4 regions of the Isoalcanivorax pacificus W11-5 genome follow, and region 1 is predicted to be linked to each of the others. Evidence: predicted binding sites of a transcription regulator. Region 1 holds the regulator's gene; each other region holds the start of a gene.
What was found. Region 1 encodes LexA, which represses DNA repair genes until DNA is damaged. Its sites were predicted from a motif close to TACTGTNTANNTANACAGTA; they were not measured.
Positions count from the first base shown of each region.

Region 2: a site for LexA is predicted at 2,232-2,251, ahead of S7S_RS17650 (YebG family protein). Genes of this name have one in related genera too.
Region 3: a site for LexA is predicted at 2,291-2,310, ahead of S7S_RS11800 (PA0069 family radical SAM protein). Genes of this name have one in related genera too.
Region 4: a site for LexA is predicted at 2,812-2,831, ahead of ruvC (crossover junction endodeoxyribonuclease RuvC). Genes of this name have one in related genera too.

Region 1 covers NZ_CP004387.1:2,258,979-2,263,971, reverse strand. The annotation lists gene rlmKL (bifunctional 23S rRNA (guanine(2069)-N(7))-methyltransferase RlmK/23S rRNA (guanine(2445)-N(2))-methyltransferase RlmL) at 1-232, shown strand, start outside; gene S7S_RS10275 (glutaredoxin family protein) at 222-449, shown strand; gene S7S_RS10270 (TatD family hydrolase) at 478-1,275, opposite strand; gene S7S_RS10265 (DUF1499 domain-containing protein) at 1,272-1,685, opposite strand; gene lexA (transcriptional repressor LexA) at 1,735-2,343, opposite strand; gene S7S_RS10255 (cyclic nucleotide-binding domain-containing protein) at 2,791-3,453, shown strand; gene S7S_RS10250 (universal stress protein) at 3,485-3,925, opposite strand; gene topA (type I DNA topoisomerase) at 4,268-4,993, shown strand, end outside.
Region 2 covers NZ_CP004387.1:3,917,581-3,922,573, reverse strand. The annotation lists gene recD (exodeoxyribonuclease V subunit alpha) at 1-1,312, shown strand, start outside; gene S7S_RS20220 (GIY-YIG nuclease family protein) at 1,325-1,651, shown strand; gene S7S_RS17655 (FitA-like ribbon-helix-helix domain-containing protein) at 1,625-1,855, opposite strand; gene S7S_RS17650 (YebG family protein) at 1,940-2,194, opposite strand; gene S7S_RS17645 (DUF72 domain-containing protein) at 2,310-3,305, opposite strand; gene S7S_RS17640 (c-type cytochrome) at 3,359-4,564, opposite strand; gene S7S_RS17635 (NAD(P)-binding protein) at 4,567-4,993, opposite strand, start outside.
Region 3 covers NZ_CP004387.1:2,658,252-2,663,244, reverse strand. The annotation lists gene S7S_RS11815 (DUF2288 domain-containing protein) at 1-11, opposite strand, end outside; gene S7S_RS11810 (oxygenase MpaB family protein) at 255-1,445, shown strand; gene S7S_RS11805 (glutathione S-transferase family protein) at 1,522-2,181, opposite strand; gene S7S_RS11800 (PA0069 family radical SAM protein) at 2,325-3,386, shown strand; gene S7S_RS11795 (alpha/beta family hydrolase) at 3,436-4,074, shown strand; gene S7S_RS11790 (amidase family protein) at 4,108-4,993, opposite strand, start outside.
Region 4 covers NZ_CP004387.1:1,411,542-1,416,534, reverse strand. The annotation lists gene tolQ (protein TolQ) at 1-47, opposite strand, end outside; gene ybgC (tol-pal system-associated acyl-CoA thioesterase) at 167-577, opposite strand; gene ruvB (Holliday junction branch migration DNA helicase RuvB) at 605-1,645, opposite strand; gene ruvA (Holliday junction branch migration protein RuvA) at 1,666-2,286, opposite strand; gene ruvC (crossover junction endodeoxyribonuclease RuvC) at 2,283-2,801, opposite strand; gene S7S_RS06295 (YebC/PmpR family DNA-binding transcriptional regulator) at 2,994-3,734, opposite strand; gene aspS (aspartate--tRNA ligase) at 3,826-4,993, opposite strand, start outside.

The sequences.
Region 1 (4,993 bases):
TGATTTTGTCGTCCAGCGCGACCACGGTGATCTGATCCGTGCCTTGATGAAGCGGCTGGAGCCCGGCGGCACGCTCTATTTTTCCTGTAATTTCCGTCGCTTTGAGCTGGAGGAAAATATTCGCCGCTGGTATGTGGTGGAAGATATTACGCGCTGGAGCATTCCGCCGGATTTCAGTCGCAACGAGCGCATTCACCATTGCTACAGGATTACCCACGGCCATGAAGATTGAGCTGCTGACCACGCTCGGTTGCCATCTGTGCGAGCAGGCAGAAGCCCTGCTGCGGCAGGCACTGCCGATGGCGCAGATCGAGAAGATTGATATTGCCGAGGAGGATGCGCTGATCGAAGCGTACGGTGAACGCATCCCGGTGGTGCGCTATGCCGGGCGTGAACTGGACTGGCCGTTCGGATTGCTGGATGTGAGGGAGCGGTTGGTGCGCGAGTAATGCACCGGCGTGATGGAGCGGGATCCACCTACAATGCAACCCCGAACATCCGGCAGCTGTTCCGGTAAGTGGCGTCGGCCACCTGCTGCACGTCCTCTCCCCGGCATTCGGCGAGCCGCTTCACAATCCACGGTAGCAGCGACGGTTCATTGCGTCCTTTGACGGGCGGTTTTTCCGGCAGGTCACGGGGCAACAGATACGGGCCGTCGGTTTCCACCAGCAGGCGATCTGCGGGGATGTTATGCACCAGCGCCTGCAGCGTACCGCCGCGCCGTTCATCGCATAACCAGCCGGTGATGCCGATGTGGCAATCCATGTCCAGATAATCGAACAGTTCCCGTTGCGTGCCGGTAAAACAGTGCACCACGGCATCGGGGAGCTGATCGCGCTGTTCACGCAGAATAGGCAGAAAGCGCGCATGCGCATCGCGCTGGTGCAGAAAAACCGGCTTCTGTTGTGTGACGGCGAGTGCCAGTTGCGCGGCGAAGGCCTTTTCCTGCATGGCGCGGGGAGAAAAATCGCGATTGAAATCGAGCCCGGTTTCGCCAATGGCCCGTACCTGTTCAGCGCGGGTGAGGGCGTCGAGTTCACTGAGCAGGGCCGGCGTGAACGCGCTGGCCTGATGAGGGTGCAGGCCAGCGGTGCAGAACAGCGTGTCATGTTGCCGTGCCAGTTCCAGCGCCTGCCGGCTGCTGTCCGCGTCGGTCCCTGTGATCAGTTGCCAGCGCACACCCACCGCGCGGGCGCGTTCAAGCACGTCATCCAGATCAGGGCGAAAGCGTTTGTCGGTGAGGTTGATACCGATATCGGCGAGCGGGTGTGTCATGGGGCGTGTGTGGGTCCGGTCTGTGTGTGCAGGGCGTCGTGCAGGGCGTCACGCAGGGTATCACGCAGGGTGTCACGCAGAGTATCGACCCGGCGTCGATTGGTGCCGAAGTCGTAATATCCCACACGCGAGGCCGAGCGTACCTCAACCCGGCCATCGTCGTGCAGATAAAAGTCCACGTCATCGGTAAAGCGCAGCAGGCGGGTCGTGAATGTCGCGTGCAGCCTGCGTTCATCCGGCTGTGTCCAGGTGACGCGGGGCAGGTTGTCCAGCATGGTGACCAGTGCTGTTCTGGCGCTTTCCATGGTGTCGCCGGCCTGCAGGGCAGGCACAGCATGCCGCGCATTGTCGGCGAGGCTGGACACACAATTGGGGGACTCAGGGCAGGGTGGGAGCAGCGGCTCTGCCACGGCCTTCGCTAACGAGGCCGTGCAGAGCAGAAGGACAGCCAGCCGTGCCTTACACCGCATCGCGGATCAGGCCGACGAACACGCCCTCGATGACCAGTTGATCCGGTGACACACGAATCGGCGTGTAGTCCTCGTTGGCGGGCATCAGGGTGGCGCCCTGCGGGCTCAGCTTGAGGGTTTTCACGGTCACGTCGTCGTCCAGCCGGGCGACCACGATCTGGCCAGACCGGGCGACGCTGGTCTTGCGCACGGCAATCAGGTCACCGTCAAAAATGCCGGCATCCTTCATGCTGTCGCCCTGGACGCGCAGCAGATAGGTGGGGCGCTGCCGGAACAGGCCCTGCGGTACCGGCACGCTGCGTTCGACGTTTTCCACTGCCTCGATCGGCACCCCGGCGGCGACGCGGCCGATCACCGGCAGTTCATCATCCGGCCACAGGGCGGCGTTCAGCAGCTGGATGCCGCGCGAGCGATCATTGTGCAGCCGGACACAGCCCTTGCGCTCCAGTGCACGCAGGTGGTCCGATGCGGCGTTCTTGGACTGGAACCCCATCAGCTCGGCCAGCTCGGCCCGGGTCGGTGCCATGCCGGTGTCGTTCTGGAACTGACGGATGCAGTCGAGTACCTGTTGCTGACGAACTGTAAGCTTCTCGCTCATAAGCCTGTCCTCATGCGTTGACTGGATGCTAGCACAGCCACTGTCGAAATGAACAGTGCCTTTTGATCAGCCCCGAGGCGGAACGCACCGGTCATCAGGAGAGGATGGATGGCGTTGAACAGGCCTGCCGCAGGTCATAGGATTTGCCCCCGGATCAGTGGCAGACTTGTCGGGTGTGCACGCGTGTACGAATGTCTCGCTGTGATTCCGGCCGGCTCCGATATAAGTAATCCTAATCAACGGGTTAGCTTATAAAGATTGCGCCGGGCCACGCCACGTGGGGCGGGGCAGTGTGATCCGGTTCGCAGAGTGATCTGTGATGTACGCAGCATGCCGGCTGTGCGACGCATTGGGGTTGTGGCGGAACAGCGTGGTGTGCCAGCGGTGATTGCCGTCACTTGGTCAGGTGGCGGTCCTGAAAACCCGGGGGGGTTGAACACAGTGGTAATGAAAGCAGTGGAACGTGCCATCTACACGCCGGATCGCATCCGGCGTCTGGTGTCTGGCGTGCCGTTCTTCAATGAAATACTGCGGCAGGATGCGGCCCAGTTCGATGTGCTGCTGGAACGTTGCGAATTGCTCGAGGCGGGCAGCGGCGATGTGGTGATTCGCCAGGGGGGCAGCGACAGCGGCCTGTACTTTCTGTTGCGTGGCCAGCTTGCGGTGCTCGCCGACGCATCGCCCGGGCCGGGCACAGCGCCGAAAGTGCTCAATCATATTTCTCCCGGCGAAGTGTTCGGCACCTTGTCGATGCTGCGTGATACGCCGCGCACTGCAACGATCTGTGTCGATGCGGCGACACGCGAAGCGGTGCTGGCGCGGATCGATTTTGTCTTCTTCAGCAACATCACGGATTTTTCCGTGTTCACGCTGCCGACCAAGCTGGCCTTCTATCACATGGTGGTGCACAACATCCGCTGGACGCTGGAAGTGAACCGCATGCAGGAGCCTCACCACGAGGTGGTGTCGCTGCTGCGCAAGGTGCCGGTCTTCAGCGGCGAACGGGGATCGCAGGCGGAACTGGTGGCGCTGCATCAGCAGGCGCACATACTGGCCGATCTGCTGTGCCGCTGGAACGGTACGCCGGCATCGACCGGCGCGCTGGGGTAGGCCGGGCCGGACGCGCTGCAACAGGCTGGCCTCAGCTGCGCCGGATTTTCACCGCCAGGACATCACAGTGCGCACCGGGCACCACGCCTCGGGCGGTGGAGCCGAGCAGCAGGGCCAGGCCGCTGCGGGTGTGGCTGCCGATCACGATCAGGTCGGCGCACAGCACATCGGCCTTTTCCTGAATGGTCTTTTCGATGGACCCGAGTTCCACATGGACCCTGTCCGGGGGAATGGAGAATTCGGTCGCATAGCGGTTCACGTTCTCCCGTGCCTGGTCCATCAGGCTGCTTTGCAGTTCGGTGACGTCCATCGGCACGTCGGCGCCATACGCCAGCGCCAGCGGCTCGATCACGTGCAGCAGGTGCAGACGGCCGCCGCCGGTGCAGGCGATGGAGAGTGCGCGGGTCAGGATATGCCGCGATTCCTCGCTGCCATCGATGGCGACCAGTACATCCCGGTAACTCTCACTCATCTGATGTCTCCCGCCGGCCTTTGCCCGGCATCAGGCCTGTCTCCACGACGTTTTCATCGGCTCCGCCATCATCTCAGTGAACGATTCCGCCTGTCCACATCCACGGAAGCTTGCCGTCCGGGGTGGCTGCGGTGGTATAAAGCAGCCGCGAGAGCACGCGGCATCGGCCGTGGCGGGGCCGCAAAGGCTGCCCGGCAGGTGCTGGCGAGGTGGTGCCTGGACAGGCTCGCCTTGACCTCGGCGGTGGCCGCTTGCGTAAATAGGCGGCCGCCGGACAGGAGCCGGCGGGTCGCGCCAGGGCAAATACCGGGCGCATAACCGAGAGCTGAGTGCAGAAAACTGATGGCCAAATCGCTTGTGATTGTTGAGTCGCCGGCCAAGGCGAAGACCATTAACCGCTATCTGGGCGACGATTTCATCGTCAAGTCCAGCGTGGGCCACGTGCGTGACCTGCCGGTGAGTGGCGGCGCCAAGAGCAGCCCCAGTGAGCGGGCCAAAGAGGCGGCCTACACCCGCTCGCTGCCGCCAGAGGAGCGCGAGCGCTACAAGAAAAAGAAGGCCCGTGACCAGTTGATCAACCGTATGGGTGTCGACCCGGAGCGGCAATGGGCGGCGCAGTACGAGATCCTGCCTGGCAAGGAAAAGGTGATCGACGAGCTCAAGCGTCTGGCGGCAAAAGCCGACCGCATCTATCTCGCCACCGACTTGGATCGGGAGGGGGAAGCCATTGCCTGGCACCTGCGCGAGGTGATCGGTGGTGACGACACGCGGTTTGATCGCGTGGTGTTCAACGAAATTACCCGCAAGGCCATTCAGGAAGCCTTCAAGCAACCCGGCAAGCTGGACATGCCGCGCGTGGAAGCACAGCAGGCGCGCCGCTTCCTCGACCGGGTGGTGGGCTTCATGGTGTCACCGCTGCTGTGGGACAAGATTGCCCGGGGCCTGTCCGCCGGCCGGGTGCAGTCGGTGGCCGTGGAGCTGGTGGTCGAGCGCGAGCGTGAAATCCGCGCCTTCCAGCCGGAAGAATACTGGGAACTGCATACCGACACGAAAGCACCGAAAGGCGAG
Region 2 (4,993 bases), 1.7 Mb from region 1:
CGGCATCATCACCGGCGGCCCCGGCACCGGCAAAACCTGGACCGTCACGCGCATGCTTGCCCTGCAACTGCTGGTCGCCCACACACTTGCGCCGGATGACCCGCTGCCGCGCATCCGCCTCGCCGCCCCCACCGGCAAGGCGGCGGCACGCCTGACAGAATCCCTGCGCGCCGCCTTGCCGTCACTGCAGATAGATGACGCATTACGCGACGCCCTGCCGAGCGAAGCCGTCACCCTGCACCGCCTGCTCGGCGCCGGCCGCGACGGCCGCCCGCGCTACACCGCCTCACGTCCACTGCCGGTGGATATCGTGGTCGTCGACGAAGCTTCCATGATCGACCTCGGCCTGATGACCCAACTGGTTGCCGCCCTGCCCGAACAGGCCAGCCTGTATCTGGTCGGCGACCGTGACCAACTCGCTTCCGTGGAAGCGGGCAGCGTTTTTGCCGATCTGTGTGGCCAGGGCGGCACACAATTTTCCGCGCCACTTGCCGAGCGGCTGGCGCTGGAAGGCATTCATGTGCCGGACAGCGCCCAGCAGACCAGCTTGGTCGATGACACCGTTGTCCGGCTCACCCGCACGCATCGCTTCGGACACACTTCAGGTATCGCCCAACTCGCCGAGGCTGTCCGCACGGGCGACGTACGCGCCGTGCAGGCATTGCGTGACACGCCCCCGCCGGACCTCGCCTGGGCCGCCCCGGACCGCGCCGCGTTAATCCAGTACGCCGTCAACGCACTGAAGCCCATGCTCACACTGGCCGCCACCGGCGCCCCCGCCGAAGACGTCCTGACCGCCTTCGGCCGCTTCCGCATCCTCTGCGCCCTGCGTCGCGGCCCATGGGGCGTCGAACAGATCAACACACAGATCACCCGCGCACTGCGCCGCGCCGGCCTCACTGACAGCGAGGAATGGTATCCCGGCCGCGCCGTGCTGCTGACACGTAACGACTGGGCGCTGGGACTGTTCAACGGCGATGCCGGCGTCGCCGTCCTCGACCCGGAAGATGGCCAGCTCAAAGTCGCGTTCCTCGCGCCGGATGAGCAAGTGCGTTATGTGCCGCCCGTGCGCTTGCCGGCGTTTGAGGAATGCTGGGCGATGACGATTCACAAGAGTCAGGGGAGTGAGTTTGATGAGGTGGTGTTGGTGTTGCCGGAGAGTGACAGCCTGATTCTGGGGAGAGAGTTGGTTTATACCGGGATTACCCGCGCCAAAGAGCGGGTGATGATGACCATGGATGAGCGATCATTGAATGCTGCGATGAGTAGGAGTGTGTCTCGTCACACTGGTTTGGGTGATCAAATTATTTAAGGTGAGCTGAAGATGTATGAAGCGGAAAGCAAAGCAGGGTATGTCTATGTTCTTTATGATTCAAGTAATCCCCGCCTTTTAAAGATAGGGAGAACAAAAAGACATCCTCATACCAGGAAAAGAGAACTTGAAATTCACCACAAGATAAAATGGATTATTTACGCTATCCACTGGTTCCATGATTGCGAGAAGGCGGAAAGGGTGATTCACAAACTAATTAGGTCGTCAGGTTGTGTGTATAGGTCGGAGTTATATAACTATGATGCCGCCTTGGCTAACCAAGTCATTTTAAGTATCAATCAGGCAATGGAATCAACGAATCTTGTCCCGCGACGGTAAGTCAAAATCTACGCCGATGCCCGCTGCCTTGACCCTTGCCTGGATGGCGTCCACCAGTGATTCGCTCGTGTCAGATTCCTGATAAAGCGTAATCCGCAGAATATCCCGCGCTTCTTCCTCTATGGAACGACCCTGTTTCGCTGCCCGGTCGGCTAGCCTGGCCATCAAATCCTTATCCAGCCCCATGATCGTCAGGTCATTCATAAAAAGCGCCTTGCCTACCGTTAGCAATCAATGTCGGGAAGCCCTGAACGGTAGCGGCTCCCCGGTGGACGGGCAAGCAGGCGCTCAGCCCGGCATCTCCAACTCATTCAACGCCTCAGCCTGATTCTTGAACGCCTTCGCAAACACCGCCCGGTTCTTCGCCATAAAGATCCCCAGCTCTTCCCCTTGCTGTTCGCTCAGCGACGGCACGGCCTTCTGCAGCACATCGCGCAGGGTTTCGGCCAGTTCCAGCATCTTGTCGTGACGATCCGCTTCGGCCTTATCCATGAAAAGCTGCTCCGGATCCCGTGTGCTGCGATATACCACTTCGACGGCCATTCATTACCTCTGTGCCTTCCCGTTGAAAGAATGTGATAACTGTCCATATGAACAGTATGACGCAGGATAGACCAGAACGCGGTGTTTGCACAGGGGCGAGAGCCAAAGAGTGCGGTCAGCGCGCGAGGATCGCCTCGGCCAGTTTGATCACCGACAGCGGGGAACTGCCCTCGGCCTTGTTGCTGAGGGTGACGTAGGCGCGCTGTCCGGCGTTAACGGTACCGGCGATCACGTTTGCCAGGGCCTGGCGCGTGACCAGGTCTTCATCGACGAGTTTGTCGAAGGGGGAATACTGGTCGCGGGCGTCTTCGTAGCCGAAGGCACCGTGGACCGGGTTGAGGTTCCAGCGGCATACGAGTGGACCGGGCCAGAGGGCACGCAGGACTGGCAGTTGTTCGGTGATGGGCGGCATCTTGGCGTGCAGACCCAGGCAATAGGTGGCGCCGGTGTCGCGCAGGGCAGCGACAAAATCGGGCGTGAGCCACTGCGGGTCGCGGACTTCTACCGCCACGACGGCATCGGGCGCGCGCTCGTGCAGGGCGGGCAAGGCGCGCAGCAGGCGATGCAATTGGGTTATCTGGCGCGGCATCTGTTTCAGTGCGGGCATCAGCAGCGGGCTGATCTGGAACACCAGCGCGCCGAGCTTGTGGCCGAGGCCGGCGAGGGCCGGTTCGGCGAACTGGGTGATGGCGGCGTCTTCGCTGAGGAAGGCGGGGTTGTCTTCGCGCCCCTGCCCGCCGGGGCCACGAATCTGCGCGTCGGTGACGAGGCTCGGTGCCTTGATGACGAAACGGAAGTCGTCGGGCACTTGTGCTGCGTAGGCCGCGTATTGCTCGGTCGTCAGGGGGCGATAGAAGCCACGGTCCACGCCGACGGTACGAAACAGCGGATGCTGTGCGTAGGCGGGCAGGCCATCGCGGGAGAGTTGTGCTTCGGTGTAGAGCTTGTCCCACACCAGGCCGGCCCAGCCGGGGTAGTGCCAGGACGAGGTGCCCAGCCGCAGGTTGGCGGGCAGTTGCCCGGCCAGTGCGCGCAGGGTGGGGGCCTGCGGTGCGGGGCGGACGCTGGCGAGGGGCTGGTCATCCTGATCGGGAAACAGTGAATTCTGCATGCTGATCCGGGCTGCGGTAGTGCACCGCATTATCCCGGATCAGCAGAACATGTCTAACGCAGGCCGGCGACGTCCTTGTCGCTGACGGCGTCGCCGCGATTCCCCCAGCGCGTATTCAGATAATTCACCAGTGCCGCGATCTGCGCATCACTGAGCTGCCAGCCGTAGCCCGGCATGCCGTATTGCGTGTTGCCTGCGCCGGTGTCGGGGCTGCGCGCGCCGTGCAGGATCACGCGAATGGCGGAGCTGCTGTGGTCGGCCAGCACGGTCGGGTTGCCGGACAGCGCCGGGGTTACGCCGGGGTAGCCGGCGCCGTTGTCGCGGTGGCAGGTGGCGCAGTATTCGCTATAGAGTTCGCCGCCGTTGAGCACCGGCTCGTTGACGCGCGTGGTCTGCGTGGCGGGCTGGTCGGAGAGGGATTTCAGGTACACGGCCATGGCGGTCAGGTCTTCGTCGCTGAGATGCGTGGTGCTGTGCGTGATCACATCGTCCATCGGGCCGGAGACGGAAAGCTGGTTGCTGAAGCCGGTTTTCAATAATGCCACCAGCGCCGGCACCGACAGGCCGCCGATGCCGGTACGCCAGTCGCCACGCAGGCTGGTGGCCCACCAGCCATCCAGTGTGGCGCCGCTGAGGTAGGCGTCGTCGGCGTCGGTCAGCGCTTTTTCCTGGAATGCGATGCCGCGCGGGGTGTGGCAGGCACCGCAGTGGCCCAGACCCTGCACGAGATAGGCGCCGCGATTCCATTCGGCATCCTGTTCGCTGTCGGCTTCGTACACCCCTTCCTTGAGGAACATCATTTTCCACATCGCCAGCGGCCAGCGCATGGACAGCGGCCAGGGGATGTCGGCGTCTTTGTTGGGTTGCGAAACGGGTTCCACGCCGTGCATGAAATAGGCGTACAGGTCGGCGATGTCATCGTCGCTGACTTTGGCAAACGAGGGGTAGGGCATGGCCGGGTAAAGATGGTGGCCGTCGCGTGCCACGCCTTCGCGCATGGCGCGGGTGAAATCCTCCAGCGTGTAGTCGCCGATGCCGGTGTCCTTGTCCGGGGTGATGTTGGTGGTGTAGATGGCGCCGACAGGTGTTTCCATCGGCAGGCCGCCGGCGAGTGATGCGCCGCCGGGTGCGGTGTGGCAGGCGACGCAATCGCCGATGCGGGCGAGGTATTCGCCGCGTTGGATCTGTTCAGCATCCGCTGCGTGCAGCAACGGTGTCAGCGCGAGCAGGGGCGCGATAAGCAGTGCCGTATGGCGCATGATCAGCCCTCCCCGTTGAGTTCGTTGACCGCGCGCCAGGCTTCGTCGATGGCCGCATGCATGTACGGGCTCCAGCCCGAATCGGAGTTGGCGATGGCCACCTGGCCGTGGGCCTGCCGCGCCAGGTTGATGGTCTGCTCCGCCTGGTCTGAATCATCGAACAGGCTGGTTTCCTCGTAGCTGTAGCCGTGTGACCAGCGGTTGATGGTGATGGCCTTGATCAGCGGGTCCAGGGGTTCGTTGACGGTGGCAAGAATGGCGCCGAGTTGTTGCCGGATTTCCGCTTCCATCTCGTCGAACGACATGCCGAGCAGTTTCGAGCGGCCCATGCGCAACTGCTGGCGCACATCCAGGCCGGTGTTCGGCACGGTGGGCACCTGCACCATGTGCACGATGATCGGATCGTCCGGGCTGCGGGCGTGGGTGTAG
Region 3 (4,993 bases), 400 kb from region 1:
TCCTGGGTCATGGCGTCGGCGGCGGTAGTCCACGGGGCGGGCGAGTATAGCAGGGCGGCAACGCGCCTGCCGGGCGGGGGAACGATTCGCCCGGATCGGTATACGTGACCGGAACTATCGGCAGGCGCCATGTTTGTGGTCATTGACCCTGCGGGCTGCCCGGCGGCAATGTGAGCGCCAGAACCAGCCGGTTTTGCCGGCGCTGTTTATCGTCAGCACCGCGTCCCCGGCGTTGCCTGTCACTGGAGAAGTTCATGCTTACCACCGTCCTGCCGCCACTGGGTACCATCCCGGCCCGCGATTCGCTGCGTTTCACGCCGCCCTATACCGAGGCGTACCTCGACCAGCTGCGCACGCAGGGGGACCCGCTGGCGGATGAGGTGGTGGCCGCGCTGGCGGCGGAAGGTGCCTTGACCGGCTTTCACGATCTGCTGGGCGTCGTGCGCGAGCGCGCCGCGCAGGAAGGCGGTGTGTACCAGGCGTTTCTGGACGCCTGCAATGACATACCCGAGTGGGCGGACTTCGAGGCCATGCGTACCGGCCAGCGGATGCTGGCGGCGTTTCCGGTCAACATGGGCATTGCGCTGTTTACCGGCAGCCTGGTGGGCGGTGCCGTGTTTGTGAAGATGGCGCTGGTGACCTCGATGACCGGCATGCTCAGTGGCGATTCCAGCCGGCGGCTGGATGAAACCGCCGCCATGGTGTTGCGCATGGCCTTCCCGGGCAACCTGGAGCCGGGCGGGGAAGGGCACGAACTGCTGATGCGGGTGCGCATGCTGCACGCGGCGATCCGCCGCTTCCTGGTCGACAGCGGCCGCTTTGCCCACCCGGTCGAGGTGCCGATCAACCAGCAGGACCTGGCCATTACGCTGGGTCTGTTCGGCTATCTGAATATTCGCAGCCTGGCGATGATGAATATCCATTTCAACGACCGCGAACTGGCTTCCTTCAATCTGCTCTGGCGCTATACCGGCCATGTGCTCGGTATCCGCGCGGAAGTGCTGCCGGACTCCGTGCCGGATCAGCAATCGTTTTTTCTCGCCAGCCTCAAGCACCAGGCACGCCCGGAACGGCTCGATGCGCGTACGCGCCAGGTCATGGACAACGTCGCCGCCAGTGCGGCGCGGCGCATGGCCGGCGTCAGCGAACCGATGGCGCGCAAGTTCCTGTATCAAAGCTGCCGCTGGCTGTCCGGCAATGAATACGTGACCGGCATGGAGATTGAGGATGCCGGGGAATACGCCGGCATCAAGCTGCTGAAAGGGCTGGGGCGGGTGTCGTACTGGATGTGGCGCTATGTGCCCGGTGGGCAGGCAATGCTGTATGCCATCGGCGCGCGGGCATATCGCAAGGCGCTGGCGCGCATGGCGCGGACGAAAGACAAGCAGGGGGAGTATCGGGTGAGGACCGTGGAGGAAGGGGGCGGTCGGACGTCGGACGTCTGACGTCGGACGCAAAAAACTTGCTGCCACAGTATCCCGGCGGTTGATTCCGTGTTGTTCTTTTAGCGTCCGACGCCTTCTATCTCTGCACGATGGTTTTTGCCGCTTCCAGCACCTTCGCCGGTTCCGGCTCCCCCGGTACCTTCACACCCCGGTCCACTGCCGCACGGGCGCGGATCTGATCCAGCCAGCGCTTGAGATGATCCAGCCCGGTGATGTCCACGCCGGACCAGGCATGGGTGCGTGCCCAGCACCAGTTGGCGATGTCGGCGATGGAATAGTCGCCGGCGAGGAATTCATTGTCCGCCAGACGCGTGTCGAGCACGGTCAGCAGGCGGCGCGATTCGTTCTGGTAGCGGTCGATAGCGACTTCGATTTTTTCCGGCATGTAGCGGAAAAACACATTCGCCTGGCCCATCATCGGGCCGAGGCCGCCCATCTGGAACATCAGCCACTGGATGACCTGTGAACGCCCCTTGGCGTCGGCAGGCATCAGCATGCCGGTCTTTTCCGCCAGGTAGATCATGATGGCACCGGATTCGAAAACCGGAAAATCACCGTTGTCATGATCGACAATGGCCGGGATGCGGCCGTTGGGATTGATCTTCAGAAAACCGGGCTTTTTCTGCTCCCCCTTCATCAGGTCCAGCGCAATGACGTTGTACGGCAGGCCCATCTCTTCAAGCGTGACCGAGGCTTTCCAGCCATTCGGCGTGGCGGCGGTGTAGAGATCGATCATAGAAGCTCCTGTTTTACCGTGACGAGCAACACCAGAACTTTGCCTTATCTTGCGTCACGGAAGGTGGGACCGCCATCACGATTGCAAGCGATATGACATTCTGGTGAAATACTGTCCATATGATCAGTATCTGGTTTTGAGACATGACCACAGGCCGGGGCAGCACCAGCAATCTGCCGGGGCGGTTTATCCGCACGGTGACGGAATTCGAGCCGGGCGAGCAGGGCGCGGCGGCGCAGCAGGCCGAAGACGGTGCGCCGTCAGTGCGGCCCACCCGGCTGCACGCTGAACAGTGCAAAAGCATTCTGGTGGGCAACCAGTCGCCGGATATTCCGTTTTCCCAAAGCATCAACCCGTACCGCGGTTGTGAGCACGGCTGCATCTATTGCTTTGCACGGCCCACGCACAGCTACCTGGAACTGTCGCCGGGGCTGGATTTCGAGACGGAGATTTTCTGCAAGGACAACGCCGACCTGGTGTTGCGCCAGCAGTTGATGCGCAAAAGCTACCAATGCCAGCCGGTGGCCATCGGTGCCGCCACCGATCCGTATCAGCCGGCGGAACGCAGCCGCGAGATCACCCGGCGGCTATTGCAGGTCCTGGCGGCGTTTCAGCACCCGGTCACACTGATCACGAAGAGTTCGCTGGTGCTGCGGGATCTGGATATTCTCGCGCCGCTGGCAGAGCAGTCGCTGGTGTCGGTGGCGATGTCGGTGACCACGCTGGATAACCGGCTCAAGTCGATGCTGGAACCCCGCGCCAGTGCCGGCAGCCGGCGGGTGGAGGTGATCCGTGAGCTGACCCGCGCCGGTGTGCCGGTGACGTTGCTGTTTGCGCCGGTGATCCCGTTTATCAATGACCACGAATTGGAAGCGATTGTCGCCGCCAGTGCCGAGGCCGGCGCCACGCAGGCCGGTTACGTGGTGCTGCGTTTGCCGCATGAGGTGCATCCGCTGTGGCAGCAGTGGCTGGCCACGCATTTTCCGCAGCGCGCCGCGAAAGTGATGTCGGTGGTGAATGGCTTGCATGGCGGGCGTGATTATCGCAGCGAATGGTTCGTGCGCCAGACCGGACAGGGCGCCTGGGCAGACCTGATCGCGCAGCGCTTCGATATTGCGTTGCGTCGCCACGGCATGGTGGGGCGCTCGCGCCGGTTGCGCACCGATCTGTTCCGGCGGCCGGAGCAGCAGTTGTCGTTGTTCTGAGGCGTGGGCATCATGCCTGCCTGATAACCATGATCTGCAGGATGGCGCGATGTCTGAACCTTCTGCCTTGCTCTGGGACCGACCCGCAGGTAAACCACATGCGACGTTGCTGTTTGCCCATGGCGCCGGTGCACCGATGGACAGCGATTTCATGACGGCCATGAGCACGGCGCTGGTGGTGCACGGCATTGCCGTCGCCCGGTTTGAATTTCCCTACATGGCGCGCCGTCGTGCCGGGGGCGGCAAGCGGCCGCCGGACCGGCAGCCGGTGCTGCTGGCGGCATTTCATGATGCCTTGCGGGCCATGCCCGATTCAGCGCGCTGTTTTATCGGTGGCAAATCCATGGGCGGCCGTATGGCCAGCCTGCTGGCGGCAGAGGGCGCCAATGTGCCGGGCGTGGTGTGTTTTGGCTATCCGTTTCATCCACCCGGCAAGCTGGCCACAACGCGCACCGCGCATCTGCCGGGGCTGCCCGTGCCGATGCTGGTGTGCCAGGGCGTGCGTGACCCGTTTGGCACGCAGGAGCAGGTGGCGGGCTATCTGCTGGGGCAAAACGTCAGCCTGCACTGGGTGCCGGATGGTGACCATGATCTGAAACCGCGCAAGGCCAGCGGCCTGACGCATAGGGAAAATATCGCCGCAGCAGCGGCTGCGGCGAGTGCCTTCATGGTGCGGGCAAGCCGGTGAGCAACCGGGCAGTCCGTTGCCGGGGTGCAGATATCAGTCCAGTGCCGGGTAAAGCGGTGGCTGATGCCGGTGCAGCGTGGCCTGTTCGTAGGCGTAGGCAAAACCGATCAGCGTCATTTCCGAGAACGGCAGGCCATAGATTTGCAACCCCAGGGGCAGGCCATCGGCGTCAAATCCCATTGGCACGGTAATGGCTGGCTGGCCTGAGGCGGGCGCCAGGCCCTGGCTGTTGTCGCCTTTGTTGGAGGGCAGGTCGCTGAGGTTGTTCAGCGGTTGGGCGGCGTTATCCCAGGTGGGATAGACCATGGCGTCGAGACCGGCGTCGGTCATGGCGTTGACCATGGTGTCGCGGAAGGTCTGACGGCCGGGATTGTCACGGATATTGCCGGCTTCCCCCAGGCAGGGGGGCGTCTGTTCGTCCGGTGCGCCGACCACCTCATTATTGCTGCGCAGGCTGCTGGCATGCACTGCGGAGAACAGGCCGCTGTCGATGATGTCCTGCAGGGTGTGCACCGGGGCATCGGGGCCGAGAGAAGCCAGATAGTTTTCCAGGTCGTACTTGAAACGTCGGCAGGAGGTGGCGCCGCGCAACAGGTCGTCGTAATCGGCAATCTCGAACGGATCAATCAATTCCGCACCCTGCGCCCGCAGGTCGGCCAGTGCCTGTTCAAATAATGTCAGGACCGCCGGGTCGGCGTCACTGGCAATCAGATGGCGGAACACGCCAATACGGGCACCTTGCAGGGCATTTTTGTCCAGCGCGGCGGTGTAGTCCGGCGCCACATGACCCTCACTCAGCGAGGTGATGGGGTCCGCCGGATCATTGCCGGCGATGACGTTCAGGATGCGTGCAGTATCCTCCACGGTGCGGGTCATGCCGCCTACCACATCACGGTCCAGGTTCAGCGGAATGACACCG
Region 4 (4,993 bases), 850 kb from region 1:
AGTTGCACCAGTGTCGTGGCACCACTGACCAGACTCCATATGGACATGGCATCCGAGTCCACTTGCATCTACCCCGTCTCCTTCATTCTCGCCGTACGCTGACGACGTGCTCTATTAGCCTTTGGACCAACCTTGCCCGCCGGCTCTTGTCAGACCCTGTTCATGATCATGACGCCGCCTGCATGGCACTGCGCAGCGCCGTGGGCAATGCGCGCGGCACCAGATCCGAAGCACGTACGCAGGCCACCTTGACCCTGCCCTCGCACAGCAGTTCCCCGTCGCGCCGGACCTGCTGCACAAAATCAAGCCCGGCCCGGCCAATGCGCGCCAGTGCGGCCGTAACGTGCAAGGCATCATCAATACGCGCCGGCTTGAGATAACGCACCTCGCAGGAGTGCACCACAAACTGGAAATCCTCGTCTGCCAGCGCGTAGTGCTGGTAGCCAAAACTGCGCAGGTATTCAGTGCGCGCACGCTCCATGAACTTCAGATAGTTCACGTAGTACACAATGCCGCCGGCATCGGTGTCCTCGATGTAGACCCGCACGGGCAGGCTAAATTCCGGCGGTGCGCCCATGGTAGCCGTCATCGTTGGAAAACTGTGTTAAACATCGAACAGGTCCCCTGCATTCCCGACGGACGACGACGGCGGCCGCAGACCGAAATGACGCCAGGCATGGTTGGTTACCTGCCGGCCACGCGGTGTGCGATGAATGAACCCCTGCTGGATCAGGTAAGGCTCCACCACTTCCTCCAGCGTGCCGGCGTCTTCGTTCAGCGCGGCCGCCAGGCTTTCCAGCCCCACCGGGCCGCCATCGAATTTTTCCATCATGGTGGACAGCAGCCGGCGGTCGGTGCCGTCCAGGCCCAGCGCATCCACTTCCAGCATGTCCAGTGCCGCACGGGCAATGTCGCCGGTGATCCGGCCATTGCCACGCACTTCGGCGTAATCGCGCACACGGCGCAGCAACCGGTTGGCAATACGCGGCGTGCCCCGGGAGCGGCGCGCCACTTCTTCGGCGCCCTCGTCGTCCACGGGCAGGTTGAGAATGTCACAGGAGCGCAACACGATGCCGGCCAGATCCGGCACGGAATAGAATTCCAGCCGCTGCACAATGCCGAAACGGTCACGCAGCGGCGCCGTGAGCAGGCCGGCACGTGTGGTGGCGCCGACCAGTGTAAACGGCGGCAGGTCGATCTTGATCGAACGGGCGGCAGGCCCTTCGCCGATCATGATGTCGAGCTGGTAATCCTCCATCGCCGGGTAGAGGATCTCCTCCACCACCGGCGACAGGCGATGAATCTCATCGACGAACAGCACGTCGCCGGATTCGAGATTGGTGAGAATGGCCGCCAGATCGCCGGCCTTTTCCAGCACCGGGCCGGAGGTGCTTTTCAGCTCGGAACCCATTTCACGGGCAATGATATGCGCCAGCGTGGTCTTGCCCAGCCCTGGCGGACCAAAGATCAGGGTGTGATCCAGTGCCTCACCACGCATGCGTGCCGCATCAATGAAGATTTCCATGCGCTGGCTGACTTTCGGCTGGCCACGGTAATCTGCCAGGCTCGACGGACGGATGGCCCGTTCAAGCTGTTCCTCGACACCGCCGGTGGTGTTCGCCGAGATCAGTCGTTCACTGTCCATGAGCCTGTCCCCGTGCTGCGTCAGCGCGCCAGCAGACGCAACGTCCTGCGGATCAGTTCGGCGCTGTCGAGCGCCGCCTGTTCCGCGTCATCCAGCCCGGCGGCCGCTTTCGCCACCGCCTGTTCTGCATCCTTGCCCCGGTAACCGAGCGCTTCCAGCGCCGCCACGGCATCAGCATTCACCTGCGACGACGCCGGCAGCGCGACGCGGCCCGGCACCGTCACCGGGTTGCCTTCCAGCCGGTCGAGACGATCTCGCATCTCGATCACCAGCCGCTCGGCCGTCTTTTTGCCGATGCCCGGCACGCGCACCAGCGAACTGGTGTCCTGTTCTTCGATGCAGCGCACCAGCCGTTCAGCCTCAATGCCGGACAGAATCGCCAGTGCCATTTTCGGGCCGACGCCGTTGACCTTGATCAGCGCACGGAACAGCTCACGCTCGAAGCGGTCGACAAAACCGTACAGCAATTGTGCGTCTTCGCGCACCACCATGTGGGTGTGCAGGATAATCTGTTCGCCGGGTGTGTTCTGTTGGTAAAAGGCTGTCATCGGTGCTTCCACCTGATAGCCGACACCACCCACTTCCACCAGCAACCACGGCGGGCGCGCTTCCAGCAAGGTGCCTCTGAGACGTCCAATCATCGAATTCTTCTTCTGCGGATGGCGCTGGCCCCGGCCATACGGGCAAGGCTGACGCGCATGTGAGCGTGACAGATGGCAATGCCGAGCGCATCGGCAGCGTCCGCCTGTGGGGCTTTCTCCAGCCCCAGCAGGTAGCACACCATCTGGGCGACCTGATGTTTTTCCGCACCGCCGGTGCCAACCAGCGCCTGCTTGACCTGGCGGGCGGAATATTCGAATACCGGCAGCCCCGTCTGCACGACAGCAGCAATCGCCGCGCCACGGGCCTGCCCGAGCTTGAGCGCGGAATCCGCATTGCGGGCCAGGAACACTTTTTCGATGCCCACTTCCACGGGTGAATGGGCGCTCACCACTTCGGTGAGCTGGCCAAAAATCTGTCCCAGCCGGGCCGCCATGTCATCGCCTTGTGTGGCAATCGTGCCACAGGCCACAAAGCGGCACTTCTGGCCCACCTGATCAATCAGGCCATAGCCGGTGAACCGGGAGCCGGGGTCAATGCCAAGGATGCGCGTCATGCGGCATTGATACTCAACTTATGGACAGTATGCAAGGGCGTGGGTCTGATGATTGCCGGACGGCGACCACAGGCCCGGACGGGCCGGTGGCGATTGGGTGGCTACTATATATAGAAGCCGGTGCCGTCGACAGAGGGAAGATTGTGTATTCGGTAAAATCGCGCGCGGAGTATCCCGGCACCACCAGCGAGGTCAACCTTCGAAATCATCCGGGAAGCGGACGTTGGTGTAGACGTTCTGCACGTCGTCGAGATCTTCCAGGTGATCGATCATCTTCATCACCTTCTCGGCGGTGTCGCCGTCCACCTCGGCGTCGGTGGCCGGGTGCATGGTCACCTCGGCATTGGCGGGTTCGAAGCCTGCCGCCTTGAGGGCGTCGACCACGTCACCAAAGGCACGGTCGGCCGTAGTGATCACGGTCATGGAGCCGTCGTCATCCACCTGTACGTCTTCGGCGCCGGCTTCCAGTGCGGCTTCCATCAGCGCGTCTTCATCGGTACCCGGCTCGAACAGGATTTCACCACGCTTGGTGAACAGGTAGGCCACCGATCCGCTGGTGCCCAGGTTACCGCCATGCTTGGTAAACGCATGGCGCACATCCGATACGGTGCGGTTGACGTTGTCGGTCATGGTTTCCACCAGCACCGCCACGCCGCCCGGGCCGTAGCCTTCATAGCTGATCTCGTCCATGCTGGCGCCGTCGTCGCTGCCGATGCCGCGCTTGATGGCGCGGTCAATGGTGTCGCGGGTCATATTGGCGGTCAGGGCCTTGTCGACCACCGCGCGCAGGCGCGGGTTGTCGTTCGGCTCCGGGCCGCCCAGCCGGGCGGCGACGGTGATTTCACGGATCAGTTTTGTGAAGATCTTGCCCCGCCTGGCATCCTGGGCCGCCTTGCGGTGCTTGATGTTCGCCCATTTACTGTGTCCGGCCATACCAACCTCGTGCTGCTTCCTTTATTAATCTGGTGCGGTCTGTACGAAACGGCCCGCTTGAAAGCGGGCCGTCTGGGTGTTGCCTGTCGGGTTACTCGCCCTTGCGCACGGCGATGCCCAGTTCGCGCAGCTGGCGGCTGCTCACTTCGGCGGGCGCCTGGGTCAGCGGGCAGGCTGCCGTCTGGGTTTTCGGGAAGGCAATCACATCACGGATCGACTCGCAGCCGGTCATCAGCATCACCATCCGGTCCAGACCAAAGGCCAGGCCACCGTGCGGCGGCGCGCCAAACTTGAGCGCGTCGAGCAGGAAGCCGAATTTCTCTTCCGCCTCCTCATCACTGATGCCCAGCGCCTTGAACACCGCGCGCTGCATGGTCGGCTCGTGAATACGGATCGAGCCGCCGCCCAGTTCAGTGCCGTTGAGCACCATGTCATAGGCGCGCGACAGTGCCGCACCCGGGTTGGCCACCAGTTCTTCCGGTGTGCACGACGGCTTGGTGAACGGGTGGTGCAAGGCCGCCCAGCTGCCGTCGTCGTCCTGTTCGAACATCGGGAAATCCACCACCCACAGCGGTGCCCAGTCGCCCTGCACCAGGCCACGGTCATGACCCACGCGGATACGCAGCGCACCCAGCGCTTCGTTGACGATCTTCGCCTTGTCGGCGCCGAAGAAGATCAGGTCGCCGGTGGCTGCGCCGGTGCGTTCGAGGATGCCCTGGATCGCGTCATCGGTGAGGAATTTCAGGATCGGTGACTGCAGGCCATCGTTGCCGGCCGCCAGGTCGTTGACCTTGATATAGGCCAGGCCCTTGGCACCGTAGATGCTGACGAATTTGGTGTAGTCGTCGATCTCCTTGCGGCTGATTTCGCACCCGCCCGGCACGCGCAGTGCAGCCACGCGGCCGGCCGGATCGTTGGCCGGGCCGGAGAACACCTTGAAGTCCACGTTCGCGAGCAGGTCACCGATGTCCACCAGTTCCAGCGGGATGCGCAGGTCCGGCTTGTCGGAACCGAAACGGCGCATGGCCTCGGAGAACGGCATGCGCGGGAATTCGGGCAGCGTCACATTGAGCAGCTCGGCGAAGACGTCGCGCACCATGCTTTCGGTGATCGCCATGATGTCGTTCTCGTCGACAAACGAGGCTTCCAGGTCGATCTGGGTAAATTCCGGCTGCCGGTCGGCACGCAGGTCTTCATCGCGGAAGCATTTGGCGATCTGGTAGTAACGGTCGAAGCCGGCCACCATCAGCAGCTGCTTG